Casimicrobium huifangae: one gene and its partner. Each later gene encodes a partner of the first gene's protein in a complex. Links are inferred from orthologs where the notes say so. Each region holds a gene or a part of one and is shown on either strand. Other genes may lie near its edges.

Region 1 (16,151 bases):
GCAACTGGCAGCGAATCCCCGAATACGAGCACATCATGCGCCACAGCGCGTTGCCGTCGATCTCCGCGCAACTCATGCGAAGCCAGCGCGTGCGCCTGTATCACGATCACCTGCTGGTGAAAGAGGCCGGCACCCGGCAACCCACGCCCTGGCATCAGGACCAGCCGTACTACAACGTCGACGGGCGGCAGAACGTGAGCTTCTGGATTCCCGTCGATCCGGTGCCGCGCGAAAGCACGCTCGAATTTCTCGCCGGGTCCAGCGATGGCACCTGGTACATGCCGCGCACCTTCATGACGCAACAGGCGAAATGGTTTCCGGAAGGCTCGCTCGCCGACATTCCCGACATGACTCTGCAGGAAAATCGCAACCGCGTCATCGGCTGGGCGCTGCAGCCGGGCGACCTCGTCGCGTTCCACATGCTCACCCTGCACGCCAGTGCGGGCAGCGCGAACCGCCGCCGTGTGTTCAGCGCCCGCTACCTTGGTGACGACATGGTGCACGCGCCACGGTCGTGGCGTACTTCACCGGAAATCCCTGGTTTGAAAGAGCAGCTTGCGCCGGGCAGCCCGCTCGCGCACCCTTTGTTCCCCGAAGTTTGGGCTGTTCCTGTTGCAGAAATTCGGCAATAGCCGTCGTCCTACAGACAACCCCGCCCGCGCTGGCTATCGTTTGAACAACCATGCAATTGAATTTTCTTGCCCGCTGGCGTGCTGCGCGCGACGCCAGTCACCAGCTTGATCTGCTGCTGGCGCAGGCGGATGCCAGCGCGCCGCTTGCTGCCCGCAACGAATGGCTGATGGAGCTTGGCTACTGGCTGCGCAAACCGGTTCCAGCCAGCAGCGAAAGCGCCACGGCATTTGCCGAGCACACACGACTGCGACTGCTGTTGCAGGTGCTCGATCGCAATTCAGAGCAGGCAAAGCGCTTCGCGGCGTGCTTGCGCAGCATCCTGCGCGACAACGACGCCCGTTCGCTGTTCGCCGATACCGGCATGGCCGCGCGTCCGGGTCTCGCCGGCGAGCTGGTAGCACGGTTGCAGACCAAAGTGCTGCCCGTGGCGCCCAATCGGGCGGAGCTGGCCGATGTCTTTGCGCTGCTCTTCATCTCGGAACATGATGCCGAGTGGGTGGCGGCGCTCGATGAGGGACTCATTGCACGGCTGGCGCAAATCCTTGATGGCGATGACGATCACGCCTCCGTGCTTTCGACGCTGGGCGCTGCGTTGTCGGACAGCATCGCCCTGCTCAGCAGCCAGATCGCCGCCGCCGCGCTGGAAGCGCCGACCCGCATGCGACTCGATTCACCGCAGGAAAGCACGCGAGTGCTGATGCAGTTGCCGCGCCTCGCGCACGAACTGATCCACAGCGAAAGTGGCAGCGAACAGCGGCTGCAACTGCTCAACCAGTTGCGCGCAGCTCTCGAGCGTGCCCGCACCGCAGTGAACAGCGTTTATGACCATCTGGAGCGTTTCGGCGTCTCGGTGGATGTGGTGTTTCAGGTGGAGCGCACACGCCTGCGCATTGAGCGCGTGGAGCAGTTGCTGGCGGTCTGGACTGGCCAGGGTGGACTGACCGCGCACACGGCGCTGGTGGCGCAGCTGATCACCGCCAACCAGCAGCGCAGCAGCGTGCGTGCCTTGCTTGGTGAGACCTATCAGCTGCTGGGCCGCAAGGTGGTCGAGCGCAGCGCCGAAACCGGCGAGCACTACATCGCCCGCACCCGCCGCGACTACTTCGGCATGTGGCGCATGGCGGCGGGCGGCGGATTGCTGACGGCGGGCACCGTCTACCTGAAGTTTTTCATCGCTGCGCTGCATCTGAACAAGTTCGTCGAGGGCGTGCTGTTTTCGCTCGACTATGTCGGCAGTTTTCTGGCGATCCACTTTGCCCACTTCACGCTGGCGACCAAGCAGCCAGCCATGACGGCACCGGCACTGGCGCAGAAGCTCGATGATGTCACCAGGCCGGAGGGCCGAGCGGCGTTCGTTGACGAGACGATTGCATTGATCCGTTCGCAGATGGCGGCGATCAGCGGCAACCTGGCCATCGTGTTTCCGGTTGCGCTGGGTGCGCAGCTGCTGGTGCTCCATACCTTCGGTGGCAATTTGCTGTCGAAGGAGAAAGCCGAAGCGACCATTGCTTCGTTTTCGTTGCTCGGGCCGACCCCCATTTATGCGGCGTTCACCGGCGTGTTGCTGTGGCTATCGAGCCTCACTGCAGGTTGGGCCGACAACTGGTTTGCACTGCATCGGCTGCATGATGCCCTGGCCTATCAGCGTCGCCTGAAGTGGGTGTTTGGTGCAGTCCGGGCACAGGCGATTGCCGATTTCGCGAAGAAGCATGTCGCCGGTGTTGCCGCCAACGTGTCGCTCGGCTTGATGCTGGGGCTGGTCCCCACGGTGCTGGCTTTCATTGGCATTCCGCTCGATGTCCGTCACGTCACGCTGAGTACGGGCTCAGTGGCTGCGTCGGTCGGTGTACTGGGCTTCGATACGATGCTGACCGCGCCATTTTGGTGGGCTGTCGGTGGCATCGCCTCGATGGGTGTACTCAATCTGGCAGTGAGCTTTGCACTGGCGTTCTCGATGGCCTTGCGCTCGCACGGCCTGAAGCCTGGCATGCGTCGGCTGCTGCAAGGGTTGGTGCTACGTCGTCTGCTGCAACACCCGCTGCAGGCGATCCTGCCGCCGAAAGCGTAGTGGCTACGCGCGGTTCGCCGCGACCAGCGTGTTCTGCAGCAGCATGGTGATGGTCATCGGACCAACACCGCCTGGCACTGGCGTCAGATAGCCCGCCACTTCGTTGACCGCATCGAAATCGACGTCGCCGACCAGCTTGCCACCCTCGCTTTCAGGCAAGCGGTTGATGCCGACGTCGATCACCACTGCCCCCGGCTTCACCATGTCGGCCTTGATGAAACGTGGTCTGCCGACGGCGGCGACCAGGATGTCGGCCTGCCGGCATTGCGCGGCGAGGTCTTTGGTGCCGCTGTGGCAAATGGTGACGGTGGCGTTGGCGTGCAGCAGCAGCATGGCCATCGGCTTGCCGACGATGTTGCTGCGACCGACCACTACGGCGTGCTTGCCGCGCAGATCGGTCATGCCGATGTCGCGCAGCATCTCCATGCAACCGGCCGGGGTACAACTGACAAAGCGCGGTTCACCAATCATCAGTGCGCCGACGTTTTCGGCATGGAAGCCGTCAACATCCTTGTGCGCGGCGACCGCTTCGAGCACCTTCTTTTCGGCGATGTGCTTGGGCAGCGGCAGTTGCACGAGGATGCCGTGGATCGTGGCGTCGCGGTTGAGCGAATCAATCAGCGCCAGCAGTTCTGCCTCGGTGGTCGCCGCTGGCAGCTTGTGCATCACGCTGTGCATGCCGACCTTGGCGCAGGCCGCCACCTTGTTGCGCACATAAACCTGCGAGGCCGCGTCTTCGCCCACCAGCACTACGGCCAGACCGGGCGTTACCCCACGCGCCTTGAGCGCTGAGACTTCGGCCGCGATGCGGTCACGAACTTTGGCGGCGAGTACGTTGCCGTCGATGCGGATGGCGGTCATGGCGATTGGGCTGGATCAGGAGGTGAATCGGAATTTACCGTCGGCACGGTGGACTGTTCGTCCGATGGTGCAACAGCGACGATGGCAGATGGGTCGAACGGCGGTGAATCAGCAGCGCCCGCGTTGGGCGAGGCCGGTACCGCAACCGGGGCAATCACCGGCGGATCGGGAACATACGGATACACCGTCGCCTCGGTGACAACCCAGTGCACGCTGGCATCATGGTCGTGCTGCGGCAGCGAATCGACAAGCTGCGATTCGAAGCAGATGCCGATGCGGGCGCAGTTGTCGGCGAGTTTTGCTGACAGCCGGTCGTAGTAGCCGCCACCCTGTCCAAGACGCAACAGTCCGCGGGTGAATGCGATGCCGGGATAGATCACGCAATCCAGTGCCAGCGGCTCAATCGGTGCCGAGCGTGTCACGTCCGGGGCGCGAATGCCATGTTTGTGTGGAATCAGGGCGTCGAGGTTTTTCACCCGCCACAGCGTCATCAGGCCGACCACTGTCGTCATCTTCGGGTAGGCCACCGCCTTGCCGCGCTTGATCAGCTCCTTGGCCAGATCGTCGGTGGCAACCTCGGAGCCGTGGTGGGCGTACAGCAGTACCGTCTTGGCGCGATGCACGTCGGGGTGGTGCAGCAGGCGCTCGACGATGCGACGCGCCCCGGCATTGCGTTCGCGGTCGCTCATCGCGTCGCGTTTTGCCCGCACCTCGGCGCGCAACTGCGGCTTGATGCTGGTTTCAGTTTCGGCAGCGACGACGATGTCTTCCTGCACCGGCAACTCGGCTACGGCAATTTCGCCGGCAGGCTCCTGCTCGCCTGGCTCCGGCTCCAGCACCGGGCCAAACCTATAATCGTGGGCTTCATCCATGACGCTATTTTGTCATTTGCCATGAACGCGCTCGTTGACACATCCCCGTACGTCGCGCGTCGCGACCGCGTATTCGCCGCTATCGGCGACGATATCGCGATCATTCCGACAGCACCAGAAGTGCTGCGCAACCGCGACACCGGCTTTCTCTACCGCCACGACAGCTACTTCTACTACCTGACCGGTTTTGCCGAGCCCGAGGCCGTGCTCGTTCTGGTCGGTGGCAACGAGCGCAAGGCGATCCTGTTCTGCCGCGAGAAAAATCTGGAACGCGAGATCTGGGACGGCTATCGCTACGGCCCCGATGCAGCACGAGAGATCTTCCGTTTCGATGAGGCGTTGCCGATCGAAAAGCTGAAAGAAGAACTGCCGAAGCTGATGAGCGACCGCGCGGCCGTGCATACGCCCGTCGGCATGACCGCTACCTGGGACGCCGAAATCGCTGCCGCCATCAACGCCGTGCGTGGGATGGCTCGTACCGGCGTGTCTTCACCGAACACAGTCGTTGACATCCGCGCGGTGCTCGATGACATGCGCCTGATCAAGGACAGCCACGAGATCACGCTGATGCGTCGCGCCGCCGAAATCGCATCGCAGGCGCACGCTCGTGCGATGCGCTTTGCGCGGCCGGGGCAGTTCGAGTACGAAGTGGAAGCGGAGATCGCGCATGAGTTCATCCGCTTCGGTGCGCGTACCCCCGCGTACAACCACATCGTGGCGAGTGGCCCGAACGCCTGTGTGCTGCACTACAACGACAGCAACCGCAAGATGCAGGACGGCGATATGTTGTTGATCGACGCCGGCTGCGAATATGCCGGCTACGCCAGCGACATCACGCGCACCTTCCCGGTCAACGGCAAATTCACCGGGCCGCAGCGGGACGTGTATCAGGCAGTGCTCGACGCCGAGCTGGCCTGCATGGAGGCGTTAAAGCCGGGAAATCCGTTCAACGAATATCACGAAGTGGCCATCCGCGTGCTCTCGCAGCGCATGCTGGACCTAGGCTTGCTCAAGGGCACGCTCGATCAGGTCATTGAGGAAAAGACCTACACCAAGTTTTATATGCACCGCGCGGGCCACTGGATCGGCATGGACGTGCACGATGCCGGTGACTATCGCAAAAAGGGCATCTGGCAGACCCTCAAGCCAGGCATGGTGCTGACCAACGAGCCGGGCCTGTACATCCGCCCCGATGCCGACGTGCCGGAACACTTCTGGAACATTGGGGTGCGCATTGAAGACGACGTGCTGATCACGGCGGACGGCAACGAGAATCTCACGATCAAGACGCCGAAGACGGTGGCCGAGGTCGAGGCAGCCTGCGCACGCTAGCGGCGTAGTCGAGCTGGCGCATTGCCGTGAAAGTGCTGATCATCGGTGGCGGTCCGGTCGGGCTGGCTGCGGCGCTCGCGTTGCGCGAGCGCGGCGTCACCAGCGACATCACCGTGCTCGAAGCGGCGCCGCGTGGTCAGCAGACCTTTGGCGATCGCAACATCGCGCTGTCCGCGGCATCGTGGCGCTTCCTGAAGCGGATCGGCGTGACGGTGCCGGACGGCCAGCGGGCGCCGATTCACGAGGTTGAAGTCAGTCAGCGGGGCGCTTTTGGCCTGCTGCGGCTCGACGCTCGCGAGGTTGGCGCACCTATGCTCGGTGCCGCCAGCCCGTATCCGGCTCTGAAGACCGCTTTCGACGACGCGGCCAACGCAGCCGCGATCAACATCCTCTACAGCGCGAAAGCAGTTGCGGTTCGTCATGAAGGCACGCATGCCGTTGCACGCCTCGAAACTGGCGAATCGCTGCGCGCGGACTGTGTGGTGCTGGCCGATGGCGCGGGCTCTGATCTGTTGCCCGAGTTCCGGCGTATCGAGCGCAACTCCGGGCAGCTCGCCGTGATCACCCGCGTCAGTGCCGCACGCCCGCGGCCCGGCGTGGCGATTGAGCGCTTTACGGCAGGCGGTGCGCTGGCCCTGGTGCCACGGGCTGACCAGCAGTGGACAATGATCTCGGCTCGACCGCAGGTCGAGGGTGAACGGCTGCTGCAGCTTGACGCCAAATCGCTGCAAGCCGAAATCAACGTGGCCGCCGGCGGCTGCCTGGGCGAGCTTGCCGTGCAGGCGAAGGCCAGCAGCTACCCGTTACTGTGGCGGGTGGTAGAGCCGCGCGCCAGCGGCTGCGTGGTGGCGATTGGCAACGCCGCCCAGGGCCTGCATCCGGTCGCAGCCCAGGGGCTCAACCTTGGTCTGCGCGATGCGATGGAGTTAGCTGATTGCCTGCAAACGGTCAGCGGCACGAGTGGTGCGCCCGCGATTGCTGCGGCGCTCAGCCGCTACGCCCGTGCCCGAGGTATCGATCGTGTGCTGCGCATTGGGTTCTCCGGTGCGCTGGCCTATGGTTTTGATCGCGGTGGCTGGCTGGCCGATGTGCCGCGCGGCCTGGGCCTGACGGCCCTGCAACTGGTGCCGCCATTGAAACGCGAGTTGATCCGGAAACTGGCGCTCATCTGAGCGCGCAGAACGCGGTAGCCCTATTCCTTGGGCTTTTCGCCGCCGTCGTCTAGGCCGGTTGCCATGTGCGAGAAACCGTTGTCGACGTAGAGGATTTCGCCGGTCATCGCGCTCGCCCAGTCTGATAGCAGGAACGCGGCCACGTTGCCCACCTCGTCGGCCGTGATGCCGCGCTTCATCGGTGTGGCGTCAGCGAACTTCTTGAGCATGGTGGAGAAGCCGGCGATGCCCGATGCCGCCAGTGTCTTGATCGGACCGGCGCTGATGCCGTTGACGCGGGTGCCCTCCGGCCCGAGCGATGCCGCCATGTAGCGCACGTTGGCCTCCAGCGCCGCCTTCGCCACGCCCATCGTGTTGTAGTTGGGCAGGGCGCGCACTGCGCCAAGGTAAGTCAGCGTCAGCATCGAGGCATTGCGCCCCTTCATCAGCGGCCGCGCGGCCTTGCCCAGCGCTGCAAAGCTGTAGGCGGAAATGTCCATCGCGGTCATGAACGAGCTGCGCGACAGGCCATCGAGAAAGTCACCGGCAATGGCATCGCGCGGCGCGTAGCCGATCGAGTGCACGACGCCGTCGAGCCCCCCCCATTCGGTGCCGAGCTTGGCGAAAACGCCGTCGATCTCGTCCTGCTTCGTCACGTCCATGCTCATGATGAGGCCGCCGCCCAGCTCCGGCGCCAGCTTCTCCACGCGCTCCTTCATTGCTTCACCGGCGTACGTGAAGGCCAGCGTCGCGCCTTCGCGCTTCAGCGCCTTGCCAATGCCGTACGCAATGGAGCGGTTGGACAGCAGTCCGGTCAACAGGATTTTCTTGTCTTGCAGGATGGGCATGGCGCTCCTCTTTCTCGTTCGCCGCTGGCCGCGGCCACCCGAATAGTTTCGTTTTGACTGACAACGATTGTAGGCGGATGACCTGTGGTCGGCCGGCGCGGCTGCCCGCCCCATAAAATCGCTCTATTGCCGTCTTCTCCGCCGTTCCATGTCGCTCCCCATGACCCCGAAAGAAATCGTCCACGAGCTGGACCGGCATATCGTCGGGCAGGCGGCGGCGAAGAAGGCGGTTGCCATCGCGCTGCGCAACCGCTGGCGGCGGCAGCAGGTGCCGGAGCCACTGCGGCACGAGATCACGCCGAAGAACATCCTGATGATCGGGCCGACTGGCGTTGGCAAGACCGAGATTGCACGACGGCTGGCGCGGCTGGCCAATGCGCCCTTCGTAAAAGTTGAGGCCACCAAGTTCACCGAGGTCGGCTACGTGGGTCGCGACGTCGACACCATCATCCGCGATCTCGCCGAGGTCGCGATCAAACAGACCCGTGAACAGGCGATGAAAGCGGTGCGTGACCGCGCGCTCGACGCCGCCGAGGAGCGGGTGCTTGATGCGCTGCTGCCGCCGCCGAGTGCGGTCAACTTCGACGACCTGAAGCCGACCGATAACGCAACGCGGCAGAAATTCCGCAAGATGCTGCGCGAGGGACAGTTCGACGACAAGGAAATCGAGATCGAAGTCGCCGTGGCCGCGCCGCAGATGGAAGTGATGGCGCCACCGGGCATGGAGGAAATCACGCAGCAGATCCAGGGCATGTTCTCCAACATGCAGCAGGGCCGACGCAAGATGCGCAAGATGCGTGTCGATGAGGCGATGAAGCTGCTTCAGGACGAAGAAGCGGCGAAGCTCGTCAACGAGGAAGAGCTCAAGCAGACCGCACTGGATAACGCCGAGCAGAACGGCATCGTCTTCCTCGACGAGATCGACAAGATCGCCGCCCGCCAGGACACACATGGTGCCGACGTGTCGCGCCAGGGTGTACAGCGCGACCTGTTGCCGCTGGTCGAGGGCACCACGGTCAACACCAAGTACGGTGCAATCAAGACTGATCACATCCTGTTCATCGCCAGCGGTGCCTTTCACCTGAGCAAGCCGAGCGATCTGATCCCCGAGCTGCAGGGCCGCTTTCCTATCCGCGTCGAGCTCAGCGCCCTGACCGTGCAGGATTTCGAGCGCATCCTGACCAGTACCGATGCCAGTCTGACGCAACAGTACGCCGGCCTGCTGTCCACCGAGCAGGTGACGCTGGACTTCCAGCCGGATGCCATCCGCCGCCTCGCCGAGATCGCCTGCACCGTCAACGAGCGGCAGGAGAACATCGGTGCCCGCCGCCTGCATACGGTCATGGAGCGGCTGCTGGAGGATGTGAGCTACACCGCCGATTCACTCACCGGTGAAACGGTGCACATCGATGCCGCGTTCGTCGATGACAAACTTGCGGGCATCGTCCGCGACGAAAACCTTTCGCAGTTCATCCTTTGACCAACTCAGCCCCCACCCACACCGCCACCCCCGGGGCGGTGCCTTCGCTCGCCACCGGCCCCTTCCTGCTGCGCGTCAGCCTGCCGCTGGCGATCGCCTATCTGATCAGCTACGGGTTGCGCACGGTTAACGCGGCCATCGCGCCCACGCTCACGCGCGAGTTTGGCCTCGACGCTGCCGATCTCGGCCTGCTGACGGCTGCCTACTTTTTGTCATTCGCGCTGACTCAGTTGCCGCTGGGGGGCATGCTTGACCGCTTCCGTCCGCGCCGCGTCGAAGCTGCGCTGCTGATCTCTTGCGCCACCGGTTGTGTGGTGTTCGCGACCGCAGAAGCGACGTGGGGACTGATTCTCGGGCGCGCGCTGATTGGCATTGGTGTCGCGGCCTGCCTGATGGCGGCGCTGCGAACCTTCGGCCTGTGGCTTGATGCCAGCAAGTTGCCGACAACCAACGGTCTGATGCTGGCCGTAGGCAATGCGGGGGCCATCCTGTCTACCGCGCCAGTGCTCTGGCTGTTGGGCATGATCACCTGGCGCCAACTGTTCCTCTCGGTGGCAGTGCTGACGGTAGTCGTCGCGCTCTGGCTCGCGTTTGCAGTGCCCGATCCACCGGCGGCGCCAAAGACCGCCACCAGCGGCAACCCTTCAGCGCAACCGGCCGGATGGTCTGCTGTGCTGCGCTCACCGCTGTTCTGGGCCATTGTGCCGTTGCCCTGCCTGACCAATGCCATTGGCCTTGCCGTGCAGGGCCTGTGGGCCGGGCCGTGGCTGGTCGATGTGGCGAAACTGCCAGCCAATGCCATCGGTGGCGATCTGCTGCTGATCTCGGCCGGCATGCTGGTGGCCAATATCGCGCTCGGCAACGTGATGGGGCGACTGATGCAGCGCGGTATCTCGCCGGTCATCTTCTGCTTCGTCGCCTGCTTGTTTGCCGGCATCGGTCAATGGGCCTTTCTGCACTCGTGGGGTGGTTCACCGGCGCTGGTGATGACGATCTTCGGACTAACCCATGTATCGGGGAACCTGCTGTTCGCCGCATTGTTTACGCGCTTCGGCAAATCGGTTCACGGACGCGTCTCGACGTTGATCAACTTCCTCATGTTCGGTCTTGGTTTCGCGCTGCAGTGGGGCATCGGGCTGATCGTGAACCGCTATCCCACCGGCACGCCGGGCCGCTATGAGGCGGCTGGTTACGAACAGGCCTTCCTGTGGCTGTGGGGGCTGCAGGCGCTTTGTGTGGTGTGGACACTGCTGCGTCTGCGCAACCCTGCGGTGCGCAACGAAGGGGTGGTGCAGCCGTGAACATCGCGCTCCGGATCGTTGAAATCGTCCTGCCGGTGCTGGTGATCATCGTCATGGGCTATGCCATCGGGCGGCTCTGGAACAAGCCCGACATGCGGGTGGTGAATCGCCTCAACCTCGATGTCTTTGGGCCATTTCTGGTGCTCGCAAACCTTTCCGACAAGAGCGTGGATCTGGTGTCGCTGTGGCCGCTGGTGGTGGCATCGATCGTGATCGTGATCGGCTCCGGGCTGATCGCCTGGCCGTTTGCCAAAGTCTCGCGGCAAGACCCGCGCACCTTTGTGCCGCCGATGATGTTCAACAACTGCGGCAACATGGGGTTGCCATTGGCGCTGTTCGCCTTCGGGCCGATTGGCGTCGCCGGCATGGTGGCGCTGTTCACCACATCCAACCTGCTGCATTTCACGCTCGGGGCCTTCATCGTGCATAAACACGCCGAACTGAAGCTGCTGGCAAAAAGCCCGATGGTGTGGGCCACCGTGATCGGCGCTGCGCTGGGCCTTACCGGCACGCATTTGCCCGACAGCGTGCATGCGCCGATGAAGATGATCGGCGACTGCACCATCCCGGTGATGCTGCTCTCGCTGGGCGTACGCATGCTGGACGTCAAGCGCGAGGACTTTTCCAATTCGCTGCTCGGCGCCGCCGTGTGCCCGCTCACCGGCCTGTTGATGGCAGGCATCATCGTGCAGTATCTGCCGATGAGCAAGGAGCAGATCGGGCTCGTCTATCTTTTCGGCGCGCTGCCGCCCGCCGTGCTCAACTTTCTGGTGGCCGACTACTACAAGCAGGAACCGGAGAAGGTGGCCTCAATCGTGCTCGTGGGCAATATTGCGAGCATAGTGTTCATTCCGCTAGGTTTGTTGTTTGCTTTGAAATAGAAAGACTGCGATGAACCTGCACGCTCTGCTCAACCAGCGTCAAACCGCTGGCAAGCCCATCCGCGTCGGCCTGATCGGCGCTGGCAAGTTTGGTTCGATGTATCTGTCGCAGGTGAAGCACACGCCGGGCATTCATCTGCTGGCGGTGGCCGATCTCGACCCTGCGCGTGCGAAGGCGGCGCTCCTGAATGTCGGTTGGGACGCAGCCAGGCTCGGAGCGACATCATTCCGTGACGCCCAGGCCACTGGCAACACCTTCGTCGGCAACGATGCCTTTGCAATGATCACCGCGCCAGAGCTGGATGTCATCATCGACGCCACCGGTTCACCCGCACACGGCATCGCGCATGTGCTGGCCTGCTGTGACGCGAAGAAGCACATCGTGATGGTCAACGTCGAGGCCGATGCCCTGGCCGGGCCACTGCTGGCACGCAAGGCGCGCGAGGCTGGCATCGTGTACTCGCTGGCCTACGGCGACCAGCCGGCGCTGGTGTGCGAGATGGTGGACTGGTGCCGCGCAGCGGGTTTCGAGGTGGTGGCTGCGGGCAAGGGCACCAAGTATCTGCCGCAGTATCACGAGAGCACGCCGGCGACCGTGTGGCCGCATTACGGCATCGCGCCCGAGGACGCTGCAAAAGGCGGCATGAACCCGCAGATGTTCAACAGTTTTCTCGACGGCACCAAGAGCGCCATCGAGATGACCGCGATCGCCAATGCCTGTGACCTGACGCCGCCGCGTGGCCTGCTGTTCCCTCCCTGTGGCGTCGACGACCTCGCGCATGTGATGCGGCCACGCGGCGTCGGCGGCCTGCTCGACGGTCATGGCATGGTGGAGGTGGTTTCGAGCGTGGAGCGCGACGGTCGCCCGGTGTTTCGCGATTTGCGCTGGGGCGTATATGTGGTGTTCCGCGCCGGCAGCGACGCCGGGCGCGAGTATGTGCGCCGCTGCTTCAAGGAATACGGTCTGGTGACCGACAAGACTGGCGAGTACACGGCGATGTACAAGCCCTATCACCTGATCGGGCTGGAGCTTGGCATCAGTGTGGCGAGCGCTGGTCTGCGTGGCGAACCAACGGGCGCGCCGCTGGCCTGGTGGCACGATGGCGACTTGCGTTGGCGTGCCGACGTGGTGGCCACCGCCAAGCGCGATCTGAAGCACGGCGAGGCGCTCGATGGCGAAGGCGGCTTCACGGTGTACGGCAAGATCCTGCCGGCGCGGGAATCAGTCGATACCGGTGCGCTGCCGTTGGGCCTCGCGCATGGCTGTCGGCTCAAGCGCAACGTCGGTGCGCACGAAACCGTACGCTGGGACGACATCGAATTCGACAGCGCCCATGCGCTGCAGCAGCGCGCTATCGAATTCCGGCGAGCGATGGAAACTCATCTGGCCTGACCGCAGTTTGTCCCGCCAGCATTTGGCGGATTCGTGTATTCATCTTTTTGATGAAACCCGCATCCGATTGCGGCCTTTTTTCTCATTAACTGAAAAGTCGACTTTCTGCCATTTGGAGACGATGCCCTTATGCGACGGGCTTTGACGGCAAAGGCTGTTGCCGTTGCAAATCGTTGACCGCAGCCACTTGCGCCCCGTACACTGAATTTTCCGAGCGTCGGCCCCGATGTGTGCAGTTGGCCGCCGCGACCTCACTCACATCCTGCACGGGGTACCCTGAAATGACAACAACGACAACACTGCGGCGGGCTATCCTGCTCAGCCTCTACGGCGCCGCCAGCGCCACTGGTCTCTCCTCCACCATCGCCACGGCACAAACGGCGCCCGCTGCCGAGAAAAAGGACACCACCGTCGTCGAAACGGTCACCATCGTCGGCACCCGCCGCGTCAACGCTTCGGCCACCGACACCGTGGTGCCGGTGGATTTCATTCCGATGTCGAAATCGGCCGAACAGGGCGGGCAGTTCGACCTCGCGCAGTCGCTGCAGTACATCTCGCCGTCGTTCAACTCGACGCGCCAGACCGGCGCCGATGGCGCTGACCTGGTGGACTCCGCCGCGCTGCGCGGACTCGGCTCCGACCAGACGCTGGTGCTGGTCAACGGCAAGCGCAAGCACACCACGGCGCTGGTCAACCTGTTCGGCGCCCGCAACCGCGGCAATACCGGCACCGACCTCAATACCATCCCGATGCTGGCCATCGACAGCGTGCAGGTGCTGCGCGACGGCGCGGCGGCGCAATATGGCTCCGACGCCATCGCCGGCGTGATCGACATCACGCTCAAGAAGCGCGCCGGCTGTGAGGCCGTACTCGGTTACGGCCAATATTCGGCGGGTGACGGCAAGAACTATCTCGCCTCCGCCTACTGCGGCTTCGCTACCGGCAACGGCGGCACCACCGGCATCACCGCTGAATTCCTTGACCGCGGCCGCAGCAACCGCGCCGAGCCGGGCAACCCGCGCATCATCGGCGACACCAAAACGCAAAACGCCACGCTGTACGTCAACGGCGAAGTGCCGGTCAGCGGCGCCGCCAAGCTCTACTACACCTTCGGCTACCAAACCCGCGACGCCTCCTCGGCGGCGTTCGCCCGCGGCGGTATCGGCAGTGATGACATCCCCTCGCGCAACTCGGCGGCCATGTACCCGGACGGCTTCGTGCCGTTCATCAACGGCGACATCGAAGACCGCTACATGACTGTCGGCTACAAGCGGCAGATCGGCGAGTGGAATGCCGATTTCTCGCAGACCTATGGCTACAACAAACTCAAGTACAACATCAGCAACACGCTGAACGCCTCCATCGCCAACTACGACCTGCTGCACGGCGGCGCGGGGCGCAGCCCAACCGCATTCAACGCCGGTGGTTTCTCGTTCTCGCAGCTCACCACCAACGCCGACTTCAGCCGCTTCTTCCCGGGCGTGGCCAACGGCATGAACGTCGCCTTCGGTGCCGAGTACCGGCGCGAGAATTACCAGATCTTCGCTGGCGAACTGGGCTCCTACAACGACGCCGACGGCGTCGGCTTCGGCGGCAACGCCGGCAGCCAGGGCTTCCCGGGCTTCCAGCCGGGCGACGCCACCAGCAAGAGTCGCAACAGCGTTGCCGGCTATGTGGACGTTGAAACCGATCTCACCACGCGCCTCAAACTCGCGACCGCGTTGCGCGGCGAGCGCTACAGCGACTTCGGTTCCACGCTCACCGGCAAGGTGGCAGCAAGCTTCAAGGCCAGCGATCAGGTGCTGCTGCGCGGCTCGGCGAGCACGGGCTTCCGCGCGCCTTCGTTGCAGCAGGTTTACTTCTCGTCGACATTTACCGACTTCATCAGCGGCCAGCCACTCGATGTGGTGCTGGCACCCAACGGCAGCGCAATCGCCAATGCCGCCGGCATCCCGAAATTGAAGGAAGAGAAGTCGAACAATTTCACGCTGGGCATGACCTGGAATCCGTCGCGCGCGCTGGCGGTGACCGCCGATCTCTACCAGATCGACATCAAGGATCGCATCGTGCTCTCCGGCCGCTTTGACGCCGACAACTACCCATCACTCGGCGCCACGCTCGCCGCGCTTGGTGTTGGTCAGGCACAGTTCTTCGTCAACTCGGTCAACACCCGCACACAGGGGCTCGATCTCACCGTCGCGCACAAGGGCGAGCTGGGTCGCGGCAAGCTGAATACCTTCCTGGCGTTCAACTACAGCAAGACCCGCGTCACCGGCGTCAAGACGCCAGCGTCACTGGCCGGCTTTGAAGATGTGCTGCTGTCTGAGCGCGAGCGCCTGTTCATTGAGCAGGGCGGCCCGCGCATGAAGGCTACGCTTGGCTTCGATCATGCACTCGGCCCGTGGGAGACCAGTCTCAAGGTCATTCACTTCGGCTCACAGACGCTCGGCACCTTCTCGGGCACTGCCGCAGGCGTACCGAATGCGCGCTACGCGCCGAAGACCTCGGCCGATCTGGCGCTGACCTACGCGTTCGACAAGAACACCAAGGTCACCATTGGCGGCAACAACATCTTCAACGTGAAGCCGAGCAAACAGGACCCGAACGAAACCGACAACGGCTTCATCTACGACAGCGTGCAGTTCGGCCTCAACGGTGCCAGCTACTTCATCCGCTTCTGGAAGAAGTTCTAGCCATCCAAGGCAACTGGCGGTTAACGGCTTTTCGCCGAGACCGCCAGTTCAATGGGCGTGGCGCCCGATTTGACGTTGTGTCGACTTTAGCGCCTTTCCGCGCTGAGCCCCATTAAAACAAGGATTCCAGCGTAGAGCTGATAACGGTAGCTTCGCGTGGTTCGCGCGCCGTTCAGGTTACGCCCATGACCCGATGAAAATCCTCTCCCGTTTGCCCCGCCTCGCGCTCACCTGGCTTGTCATTTGCGTGCCTCTGGCGGTTCAAGGGCAAGCTACGACAGCCGGCAGCGGCTACAAGACCGCCGCCGATATCCCGGTCGGTGAATTCTTCCGGCTGCCACGCTATTCGCAAATGGCGATGTCGCCGAACGGCCGCAAGCTGGCAGCAGTCGCGCCGGTCAACGGTCGCGAAAACCTCGTCGTCATCGATCTCGACAGCAAACAGTCGACCGCAGTCACTGACTTCAAGACGGTGGACGTCAACTGGTTCACCTGGGTGGACGATGGCAGGCTGATTTTCCGCGCGTCAAACCGTGAACTGGAAACCGGCGTCTGGCGACGCGGGGCGATGATCGCCATCGACACTGATGGAAAGAATTCGCGCAACCTCGCGCAGGACGTACGCGGCAGCTTCGACA
Region 2 (10,425 bases), 400 kb from region 1 along the record:
CTTGGTTTGTCGTTTACAAACATCAAGAGCATTGCCGCGCGCGAGCATTTCCATTGACGAAATTTGTCACTCGCCTGCCAACGTATGGCGCAACCATGCACCGACTTTACGGACATGTGGTCCATGTGAGTCTTCATGCTCTTCTGGGAGTTCGGTTACGAAATGGGCGTCCTCAAATCGACGGCGGCGGAACAATCCGCTATCTACTCTCGCCGGCTCGTACACGGCGGGCGACCAGAGGGGTTCGAAGCGGCCTGAACACATCAACATCGCCGTAACAAGCCGGCGCTTCGCTTTCGGCAAACCAGCCCGGCACCCCAAGAATCGGTAGCGCAAGCCGTCGTTCGTTGGCGGCAAGTGACGTGCCGCTGTCGACGCCCTGGGCAAGTAGTTCGTCGATTTCGTCTAGCGATACCTCCGCCGCCAGCCGCAACCACAGCGCCTTCACCGTCAAGCCGCGATGCGGGTTGCTGGCAAGTTGCTCCAGCGTGCCGTGGCCAAACAGGATGACGCGGCAGTCGCGGATGAAGTGGGCGCGATGCTCGACGAACAGCCGCTTCCATTCGTGTGCTTCGTGCAGCGCCCGCAAATCGCTGCGCTGGCTGATGATCAGCGCGCCGGCCTCGTCAAACAGCGTCAGGATGTCGCGCCGCCGCGGGCGGCCGTTGGCGGTGGCCGCTGCGCCGAGCGCCACATGGGCTTCGCTGATGGCGCGTTTGGTTTTGGGAAAGGCGTGCCAGACCAGCGCGTTGACGGTGTCGTGCAGATTGTTCGGGCGAACGATCAGCTCGTTCTGTTCGACAATGCGGCGCTCGAATTCCATTGCACCGGCTGCCCGCACGGGTGGTGCAACCAGGCGAGGAATCACACCGGTCGAGGGTGCACAATCTGCTGCGGACGAGGCCTCAAGCGTTGGCAAGTACTCACGGTAGGGCGCGAACGCGGGATGCTCAAGCAACGCCGCAGGAATCGGCGCCAGCGATACGCTGTCGGCTCGATCAGCGATGGCGGCCACCACCCATGCCACCCAGCACGACGAAGATCACGATCAGCACGGCGATCACGGCCAGCGCGATCTTGATCCAGCTCTTCGGATACTCACCGTCGATCTTGCCAGTCACTGCGTTGATGATGACCTGATAGTCCTTGCTGGAATACACGTAGGTCATCAGCCACACCGGCGCCAGGATGTGCTTGAACGTTTGCCGCGAGAAGTTGGCGTTCACCTGCAGGTTGCGCTGCGTGTCGCCGGGCACCTGCTGCGAGCAGAGCGTGCGGGTTGCATCCATCATGCGCTCCCGGCTGGTCTTCGCGGCGGCGATCAGGTCAATCTGATAGCGCTCAACGGTCCAGCCGCTGACGTAAGCGGGGTCGTACGGCTTGAGCGCACCGGTGCCCTTTTCCGTCGTCGGGAATGGCTCGATATTGCGCAGCAGCCCCTGATGCACGCCCTTCGAGCCACACACGAGTGTGTCGTCGAAGAAGTGGTTGAGGCTGCCCGAGGCGTACTCCCAGCGCACTCGCTGCGCCTGCCGTGTCTTCTGCTCACCGTTGTCGTAATAAGTCTCGGTGACGTAGTAGTAGTACCCGGCCTCGGCCTGCCAGCGGGCATCGACCAGCGCATCGAACGTCCAGTACGGCAGGTAGACGCCCTTGACGGTGTCGGTCATTGCCTTCTTTTTGAGCGCGTTAGGCGCCCACCAGAGCTTGCCGTACCAGCCGCGGATACGATCGCGGGCCTGCGGTTCGCTCACCCGGATTGGAAGAATCGCCTCGGGTCGAATGACGTCGCCGGACTCGTCGTAATCAACTATTGCCGAGGCGCCGCAGAATTCGCACGACTTGGCCTGTTTTGACGCGTCGAAAACGCTGATCGCCTGGCACTGCCGACACTTGATCATGCGCGTGGCGCGCGCCCAGCCACGGGATTCGCCCTGAATGTCGCGCAGCGCGGCCACCAGATCGTGCTCGACGATGTCGGTGGACTGGATGCCGGGCATCGTTTCCGATTCTTTCGGCATCGGCGCTTCGGTGCCGCAAAAGGCGCAGATGAGCTTTTGCTTGGCAGGGTTCCATACAGCCTCGCCGCCACAGGCGACGCAGGAATATTTGCTGCGGGCCTGCTTTTCAGGGGCCGTCGCGGCCGTGTGAGTGGCGGTTTCCTGATTCATTGCTGCGAAACTGTATTAGTCGAGACGCGTTTTGGCGCGCAGATAGGTCATGCGCAGACACACGTACACACCGAGCGCACCTTGTCCGATGGCCGCCGGCAGCCCGGAACCCGGCACCGCCAGCGGCAGCAACGCTGCCACCGTGCAGAGCGCTGCGAGTACTAGTTTTTCCGTCACGCCAGCGTCACTGACCATCACGAACCACGCGAACACAATCAGAATGAAGATGGTGGACACAGGGGACCAGTTATGCGTGATGCGTTGACCAGCGACTTTTCACCAAAAAGACCATTTCACGGGGCCTGAATTCCGATTTCAGGAAAAGTCGACTTCGTCGAAAAACCCGCCTTCAGCCCTGGTTCAATGGTTCTTTCAGCCAAAAGCCAATAGTGCTTAGCCCTTCAGGAAGGTATCCACCGCATCCTTCGTGATGCGCCACTGGGTGCCGATCTTGCGGCCCTTCAGGTTGCCGGCATCCAGTTCAGCCAGCACATCGCTCTCGGCCACGCCGAGCACCTGCGCCACTTGCGCCGGATTCATCAGCTCCATTGCAGGCGCCGCTGCGGGCGCCGCTGCGGCAGCTGCAGCGGCTGCTGCGACGGGCGCCGCCATCGCGCCCGGCACCATGCCGCGCGGCGCGTTCGGGTTGGCGCCCACCGTGCCGCCAGGCTGGTTGATCATTTGCTGGCCAACGCCCATCGCTACCGCGAATTCGGCACCAAAGCCCATCGTGCCTGCCTTGCCCTCGCCGACGGCATTGGCCATGTTGTAGCGGATGTATTCCCCCATGTCGCCAATCGTGGTCATGGCGCCGCGCTTGTCGATCGCCTGCTCCACTTCCGGTGGCAGCGAGACGTTCTCGATATTGAACGAGGTGACCTCAATGCCATATTTCGCCGTCGTGATCGGATTGATGGCGGGCAACAACGCGCTACCGATCTCGCTGTAGCGGGCAGCAACGTCAAGCGCTGGCACCTTGGCATTGGCGATCGCCTCGGTGAACACCGTCACGATCTTGGAGCGCATCACGTCCGCAAACTCGTCGAGACGGAAGTGATTGTCGGTGCCCGCCACTTCCTTCAGGAACAGCGGCGGATTGACGATCTTGAAATCGTACTGACCGAACGCGCGCATGCGTACCACGCCAAAGTCCGCGTCGCGCATCATGATCGGGTTTGCCGTGCCCCACTTGTTGCCAGCAAAGGTACGGGTGGTGACGTAGTAGACGTCGGCCTTGAACGGTGTCTCGAAGCCGTATTTCCAGCCGAGGATCGTCGACAGTACCGGAATATTCTGCGTTGACAGCGTGTGCTTGCCGGGGCCCATCGTGTCGGCGTATTGGCCAAGGTAGACAAACTGCGCGACCTGGCTTTCGCGAACGATCAGTTGCGCGTTGTTCTTGATCTGCTTGTCGTCGTCCGGCCAGCGATACGAGAGCGTATCGCGCGAATCATCCTGCCACTCGATGATCTCGATCAGCTCTTTCTTGATGAAGTCCATGAGGCCCATTGTGATTTCTCCCTGCGGTCAAATGACGAAAGACGAGTGACGGATGACGGACTGCGGCGCTACAGCCGCAATCAGATTATTTACTTCGCGGCGACCTTGGTCTGCGCCGCCTTCAGACGTGCTTCCAGCTGTTCGCGCGGAATCGCACCCGCGATCATGCGACCATCTGCCAGGAAGAACGAAGGCGTGGCTCGCACGCCGAGCTTCTGGCCCAGCTCAACCGTTGCGTCGACCGGATTGCTGCAGTCACTCTTTGCGGTTGCATCAAATTTCTTGCGTAGCACTGCGTCCTGCCATGCCGCAAGGCGATCCTTGGCGCACCAGATCGCCTTCTGTTTGTTGCGGGCAGCCGGATGCAGCGAATCAATCGGGTACATGAAGTTGTAGACGGTGACGTTGTCCACGTCCTGCAAAGTTTGTTCGAGGCGCGTGCAGAACGGGCAATCAACGTCAGTGAACACATACATCACACGCTCACCCTTGCCGCGCACAAATTTAATCGAGTCGGCCAGTGGCAAGGCTTTGATGTCGATAGCGCTGAGCTCGGACGTGCGTTCCTCGGTCTTGTTGGTCATCGTCGCGGTTTCAATCAGATTGCCGACGATGAAGTGCGTCAGTTTTTCATCGAAGTAGATGAGGTCGTCCCCAACCATCGCCTCAAAGGTGCCAGGAAACACGGACGCGCGCAGGCCCTTGATCGGCGCCCCTTTGAAGCGCTCTTCGAGCACGGTTTTGACCGCGTTCAGCTTTGCGCTGTCTCCTTCATTGCCACGTGCGGCAGCGACTGGTGACGCCTTGGCGGCCTTGTCGGTTTTGCCAGCTGGCGGCTGTTGCGCGTTGCAGGCACCGAGCAGGACGCCGGAAGCGAGCAAGGCGACAATGATGCGTTTCATGTGGGACTTTCCTTCGAGTGCGCGGATTTAAGCGTTCATTGCATCGCTGCGGTAGACAGCGTGCGACGAAACGCGGGTACGCGGCCAAAAAGACGCATTCCAGCGTCGCCAGCCGCCATCAGCCATGGATGTTCGGGTTGATTGTAGAGGCGGAAAAGACCGTCGGTCGTCATCTGCATCGCGAGCGTCGGGCCGTACCGATGCCGTCGATAGCGGCCCAACAGCAGGGGATGGCCGGGATCGTCCGCCGCCATCGCGACACCACGCCAGAGGTCAAACAGGCAACGGGCGTCGGCAAGCCCGACGTTGACGCCCTGCCCCGCCAGCGGATGCATGGCATGCGCAGCGTCGCCTACCACCAGGACGCGCTTGCCAGCGGGATTGCCCACTCGCAACAAATTGAGCGGGAAACTGCGCGGCTTGCCAGCCACCGCACGCAGGCGGACGGTTCCTCCGCAAGCCGCGTTGATCGCCCGCAGCAGTTCGTCGTCGGCCATCGCACAGAGCGCAGCAGCGCGTCGGGGATCGGTTGACCACACCATCGACACAGCCGGCGCGCCGGCAATGTCCGGCAGCGGCAACAGCGCGAGAATCGAGCCGTCCGGCACGAACCATTGGGCCGCGGTACCGCGATGCGCGGATCCAGCGATCAGGTTGGCGACCACGCCGTGCTGCGGATAGGCATGATGCGAGGTCATCAGGCCGGCCGCGTCGCGCAGGCGCGACTGCACGCCGTCCGCAACAACAACCACGCGAGCCTGCAGCAGGTTGCGGTCTGCCAGTTCGAGCAGTTTCGCTTCGACGCCGATGTCGCCGCCGTCGTACAAGTCCACGCCCTCACCGCGCACCAGCAGCACGCCGGCCTGCACCGCCGCCCGTGCGATGGCGAGGGTCAGCGCCTCATGCTCGATGACGTGTGCGAGCTCGTCTTCACCGGTGTCTGCCGCCCGGATATGCAGCGACTCTGCGCCGTTGCGGCCGTGCACACGCATCTCGGACACCGCCGCACAACGGGCCGGGTCGAACGCAACTTCCTGTCCGGCCAGCCAACTCAGGTTGCCTGCGGCGACGGTGTAAACGCGCGCCGACAGCGGCTTGTCTGCCGTCCATGACTTCGCATCGGGCAAGGCATCGCGCTCAACCACAGCGACACGCGAGGCGTTACCCAGCGCGCATCGGGCGGCCAGCGCGCAAGCCCAACCGACCGGGCCGCCGCCGGCCACCAATACATCGAACGAGGTAGTGTTCAAAGCGCCGGGCTACGCGACTACCACGTCAACTCTTCAATGACGTGGTTCTGGTTGGTATAGATGCAGATCTCGCCGGCGACCTTGAGCGATTCAGCAACGATCTCGCGCGCCGTGAGCTCGCTATGCTGTGTCAGCGCCCGGGCTGCCGCCTGGGCGAAGCCGCCACCGGAGCCGATCGCCACGATGCCGTGCTCCGGCTCAAGCACATCGCCGTTGCCAGTGATAATCAGCGACGCGCTTTGATCGGCCACCGCAAGCATCGCCTCCAGGCGGCGCAGGATGCGGTCCTGCCGCCAATCCTTGGCCAGCTCCACAGCGGCACGCGTGAGGTGCCCCTGATGCTTTTCCAGCTTGCCCTCGAAACGCTCGAACAGCGTGAAAGCGTCAGCCGTCGCGCCAGCGAAACCCGCCAGGATGCGATCGTGATATAGCCGACGCACCTTGCGGGCCGTCGCCTTGATCACCATGTTGCCCAGGGTTACCTGGCCATCGCCGCCAATGGCGACGGTATTGCCGCGGCGCACCGAGACAATGGTGGTGCCGTGAAAATCGAGTCTGGAATCCATGAAAACTGGCCGCCAGGCGGCGATAGGAAAAGTTGGCGCTACCTGGCCAATTGGCTCAGGCCGTCTTCACAAACAGGCTGGCCGGCGCACCAGTGAGCTGCAGCAGCACCTGAATGATGGGGGTTGCGCCGAGCACGCGAACGTCGATGGCCTGCGCCATGAGCCGGGTAAACGCATTGGCAATGGCGCCGCCACAGACAAAATCAACGCGCAACACCTGCCGCATGTCGACAACAACCGGGTTGGTGGTCACCTTGTCCACGGCCACAGTCTTCAACGACGGATCGGCGGCGCCCTTGAGCTCACCCACCCAGATCACACGATCATCAACCAGCGCTTCGTCGGGCTCATCGGCCTCGGCACTTTGGGTGGTCAACACGCTGCGCTGCAACGGCGTCAACGCTTCCAGCGACGGCGGTGAGATCTCGAAGGTGACTGCGAAGTCCACCGCGCGATCATCGAATGTTGCCGTTTGCGCCGACCATTGCAGCAGTTCAAGCACGAGATACCACTGGCCTTTGCGCGTACGTTCACCGGCTTTGAGTGGTGCAGACAGGCGGCGGATCGTGGCGTCCAGCGCCCGGAACGAGATCACCGCGCCTTTGCGTCGAAGCGCCGCCAGCGCACCGGCGAGCAGCGTGCCGCAAACATCGTTAACACCATTCAGCTCGGCGATGTCGAGGTCGAACCGTTGCGGCGCCGGCGAGGTTTCTTTCCGCTTGGCCGCCTCACTTAGCGCCACGATCACCGGTGCGTGCGGATCGGTCAGGTCGCCGCGTAGCAATGACTTGGGCTTGGCGCGCACCGCTGCCGTTGCGGTGGGTTTGCTGGCGGCGTTGCTGCCCACCGCCATCTCATCCCACGCCGGTGCCGAACGTTCAAACTGCACCACAAAACGCAGCGCAAGCTCTTCAAAAGACGCCCGGTCGTCCGCCCTCGCGTAAAGGTCAAACAGGCACATCCACACCATCGGCTGTGAGCGCTCGGCAGTATCGAGCGCGTGGACCAGCGCGGCGGTCGCGGCTGTTGCATTGCCATGCGCAAACATCAGCGCCGCATTTTCGAGCGACGGGCCGAGCGCGCCTTCCTCTTCGACCTCGATACGGGCCGCCTGCGGTGCCCAGCCGCCAAGCTCGGTGTCACCATGATGGCGCGAGATTGTGGTGGCAGGATCAGCGAGATTCCTGCCATCCTTGCCTGGCTTGCCCGCCGCATCGATTGGGGCCAGCTCCAGTTTTGGGCTGCCTACCTTCGGCGACTTCGGAAAGATCTTGAATGCCATCTCGAATGTTCGTTTTCTTCAGCGACCGTTCAAGGAACCGGTACCGCGTCCACCAGCCGGTAATAGAGCCCTGCCGGATCATCCTTGAGCACCTGCAATGTTCCGGACAACGCAACAGCGTCGAAGCCGTAACGCACATCGGACTTCGCCCGCACCTCAATCATCGCGTCCGGCCCGGCGGGCAGGCAAAACGAACAGTGCGGCGGCGCCGCGACCAGAAGGAAGCGACGCTGCTTGTCACCGATGTCAAGCGGCATCATGAAGCCTTGCACCTTGATCGCCTTGCCATCAAGCGCCGTCACCACCTGGGCGAAGGCAGGCACCATCTTGCGATCCTTTTTCACCAGCTCCACTTGCCCGAGCGTACGCCAGGAGGTGAAACCCGGCTTTTCGGGCAGGAATTGCGACGGTGGCATCAGCGCCCCATTCGCTGGTACGGGGGTTACCGCGACCGCAGGCAACCAAGCGAACAGTGTGACGGCCGACAGCGACGCGAGGCAGCCTGAAAGAAGTGAGCGAATTTTCATTTTCAATTACCTCGACGAAAGTTGCGCGGCAACGTCAATGGAAACACTGCGCCAGAGAACTGGGATAGTAGCAATAACTGCGAGGCAAAGCGCAGCAATCAAGGCAATTCCCCAGTACCCGCTGCCAACCATTGGATCTACCGCCAGGCCAGGAAGCACGCCATGCGACAGCAGCCACGCGCCCACCGCCAGCAGCACAGCCGCCACCAATGACGCGAGCAACACCAATGCCACTGCCTCGGCAAGCACCAGCAATGCCAATTGCCACCGGCTCGCCCCCATCGCCCGCAGCACCGCCATTTCCGGTTCCCGCCGCGCCAGCGCCTGCATCAGCGCTCCCAGTAAAGACGCCATTGCGGCCGCAATCAGGACAACGGCGAACGCTTTGATAATGATTGCCACCCAGTCAAAACTGGTCAAGAGACGAGCCGACTCCAGCGCCGGCACGGCGGCCTGCAGTCGGGTGGTACTGTTGATCATGCGCGGAAGCGTCGCCACACCTAGTGGCCCCCTGGTCTGGACCAAGGCAAACGTAGCCTCACGTTCACTGCTCGCCGCATGGCCCTCGTGTACCAGCCACACACTCTCTATGGGCGTGACTGCAACTTGGTCGATCACCCGCCCACTTGCCTTGAGAATGCCGACGACACGATAAGGATTGCCATCATGCTCGGCCGCCGCGTCGCCACTGCTCATGCCGTGGGCACCAATGAAGCTGTCGCCGACGCGCAGCCTGGCACGGGCGGCCAGCGCTGATCCGACCACTGCCTCCATCGGCGCAGCGGGTAGAGCCCCTTCCGTCAGCTGGGCGCCGTAGAACTCGAGAAAGTCGTTGCCTGCGCCAACTATGCGAGCACCCGCAACCGAGTCTCCCATTGCCACGGCAATGGCCTGCGCCACCATCGGATTGGCCCGCAGTGCAGCCACTTCATCCAGGCGAATATTGCCGTTCGGTACATCCAGATAGTAAACAGCGGCCAACACGTTCTGCAGCGCCGAGCCCTTGGCGCCGACCACGATGTCAATGCCTTCGGCCTGTCGCCGGGCATGCGATTCGAGCGTTGCCTGCAGCCAGACAATGCCGACCGCACTGGCCATCCCCAACGCGCAAAGCGAGACAGTCAAGGCGAACTGCCAGGGGCGCGTGGCAAGAAAACGGCTCACCAGGCGCACGATGATGCTCATCGCGGCAACTCCAGCGTATGGACCGAGCCTTGCGGCAGACACTGACCCAGCATTTCCCGCAATTGCGGGTCGTGGCTTGCGACCACAGCGGCGCCACCCGATTCGGCATACGTGGCAATTGCGTGGGCAACCAGATTCGCACTGGTTGCATCGAGTGCGGCGGTGGGCTCGTCCGCCAGCAGAAGTTTTGGCCGCGCCACCAGTGCGCGGGCAAGGCTGGCGCGCGCGGCCTGGCCCACCGAGATGGCCACCTGGCGGCGCGCAGCCAGCATCTCGATGTCCAGTGTCCTCAACAGCTCATCTGCTCGCCGCCGGCCCTCGGCATCGGATTTGCCAGCCAGCGCCAGCGGCAGCAACACGTTTTCGCGCACCGTGAGGGTCTCGATCAGGCACAGCCGCTGCGGCATCCAGCCAACCACGAAGGGCCGCAGTTGATCACGTCTGGCAACGGATAGCCCGGCAATTTCTGTCGCCGCAATCGATACCGTGCCGGCCTCCCTCGCCAACGGCAACACACCGGCGAGCAAGTGCAGCAATGTCGATTTGCCTGCCCCGGAAGCCCCGCGCACCAACAGCACCGTGCCAGCGCCGACATCAAAACTGCCGAATTCCAGCACCGCTTCAGCGCGCTCCGGTTGTTGCCCGGCACGCGCTGCGGCGCCTCGCGGCGAATAGTGATGACGCAAGTTGCGAACACTCAACAAGGTCGTCTGCGAAGCAGGTTGTGGCAACTGAATCCCCGACAGCAAAAATCAAAAAGGCCGGAAACCCGGCCCTTGTGACAGCGTTTTTGCTACGACTACGATCAGCCGGCGAAGTTCGCGTTGGCGAAATCCCAGTTGAGCAGCTTGTCGATCAGTGTCTCGACATATTTGGCGCGCAGGTTCTGGTAGTCGAGGTAGTAAGCATGTTCCCAGACGTCGATCGTCAGCAGCGGCTTCTGCCCCTTGGTGAACGGCACTTCGGCGTTGCCGGTCTTGACGATCTTGAGCACGCCCGCGTCCGACACCAGCCACGCCCAGCCGGAGCCGAACTGCGTGAC

The links.
Region 2: the proteins of hslU (region 1) and hslV are in contact, whole or in part, in a solved structure (PDB 1G4A), measured with the Escherichia coli proteins. The link is inferred for Casimicrobium huifangae from one-to-one orthologs.

What each region holds. Positions count from the first base shown.
Region 1 is NZ_CP041352.1:455,292-471,442, reverse strand. The notes cover bases 7,087-10,079. They hold hslU (ATP-dependent protease ATPase subunit HslU), read left to right. Parts: upstream 7,087-7,913; coding sequence 7,914-9,245; downstream 9,246-10,079. Other genes in these bases: FKL89_RS02095 (MFS transporter), read left to right, coding at 9,242-10,079; FKL89_RS02105 (enoyl-ACP reductase FabI), read right to left, coding at 7,087-7,765. Outside these bases: FKL89_RS02135 (phytanoyl-CoA dioxygenase family protein), read left to right, coding at 1-632; FKL89_RS02130 (site-specific recombinase), read left to right, coding at 683-2,701; bifunctional methylenetetrahydrofolate dehydrogenase/methenyltetrahydrofolate cyclohydrolase FolD, read right to left, coding at 2,705-3,562; FKL89_RS02120 (5-formyltetrahydrofolate cyclo-ligase), read right to left, coding at 3,559-4,434; pepP (Xaa-Pro aminopeptidase), read left to right, coding at 4,456-5,766; FKL89_RS02110 (FAD-dependent oxidoreductase), read left to right, coding at 5,793-6,938; more of FKL89_RS02105, read right to left, coding at 6,959-7,086; more of FKL89_RS02095, read left to right, coding at 10,080-10,546; FKL89_RS02090 (AEC family transporter), read left to right, coding at 10,549-11,427; FKL89_RS02085 (NAD(P)H-dependent oxidoreductase), read left to right, coding at 11,438-12,820; FKL89_RS02080 (TonB-dependent receptor plug domain-containing protein), read left to right, coding at 13,102-15,513; FKL89_RS02075 (S9 family peptidase), read left to right, coding at 15,707-16,151. UniProt on the Escherichia coli protein: ATPase subunit of a proteasome-like degradation complex; this subunit has chaperone activity. The binding of ATP and its subsequent hydrolysis by HslU are essential for unfolding of protein substrates subsequently hydrolyzed by HslV.
Region 2 is NZ_CP041352.1:859,139-869,563, reverse strand. What follows is about bases 4,616-7,562. They hold hslV (ATP-dependent protease subunit HslV), read right to left. Parts: upstream 6,390-7,562; coding sequence 5,841-6,389; downstream 4,616-5,840. Other genes in these bases: FKL89_RS03890 (hypothetical protein), read right to left, coding at 6,445-7,562; FKL89_RS03900 (FAD-dependent monooxygenase), read right to left, coding at 4,616-5,823. In the rest of the region: FKL89_RS03925 (DUF3025 domain-containing protein), read right to left, coding at 200-1,015; FKL89_RS03920 (zinc ribbon domain-containing protein), read right to left, coding at 999-2,171; FKL89_RS03915 (hypothetical protein), read right to left, coding at 2,187-2,408; FKL89_RS03910 (SPFH and helix-turn-helix domain-containing protein), read right to left, coding at 2,565-3,680; FKL89_RS03905 (DsbC family protein), read right to left, coding at 3,761-4,573; more of FKL89_RS03900, read right to left, coding at 4,609-4,615; more of FKL89_RS03890, read right to left, coding at 7,563-7,671; FKL89_RS03885 (DUF3299 domain-containing protein), read right to left, coding at 7,701-8,198; FKL89_RS03880 (ABC transporter permease), read right to left, coding at 8,205-9,383; FKL89_RS03875 (ATP-binding cassette domain-containing protein), read right to left, coding at 9,380-10,084; FKL89_RS03870 (superoxide dismutase), read right to left, coding at 10,189-10,425. UniProt on the Escherichia coli protein: Protease subunit of a proteasome-like degradation complex believed to be a general protein degrading machinery. The complex has been shown to be involved in the specific degradation of heat shock induced transcription factors such as RpoH and SulA.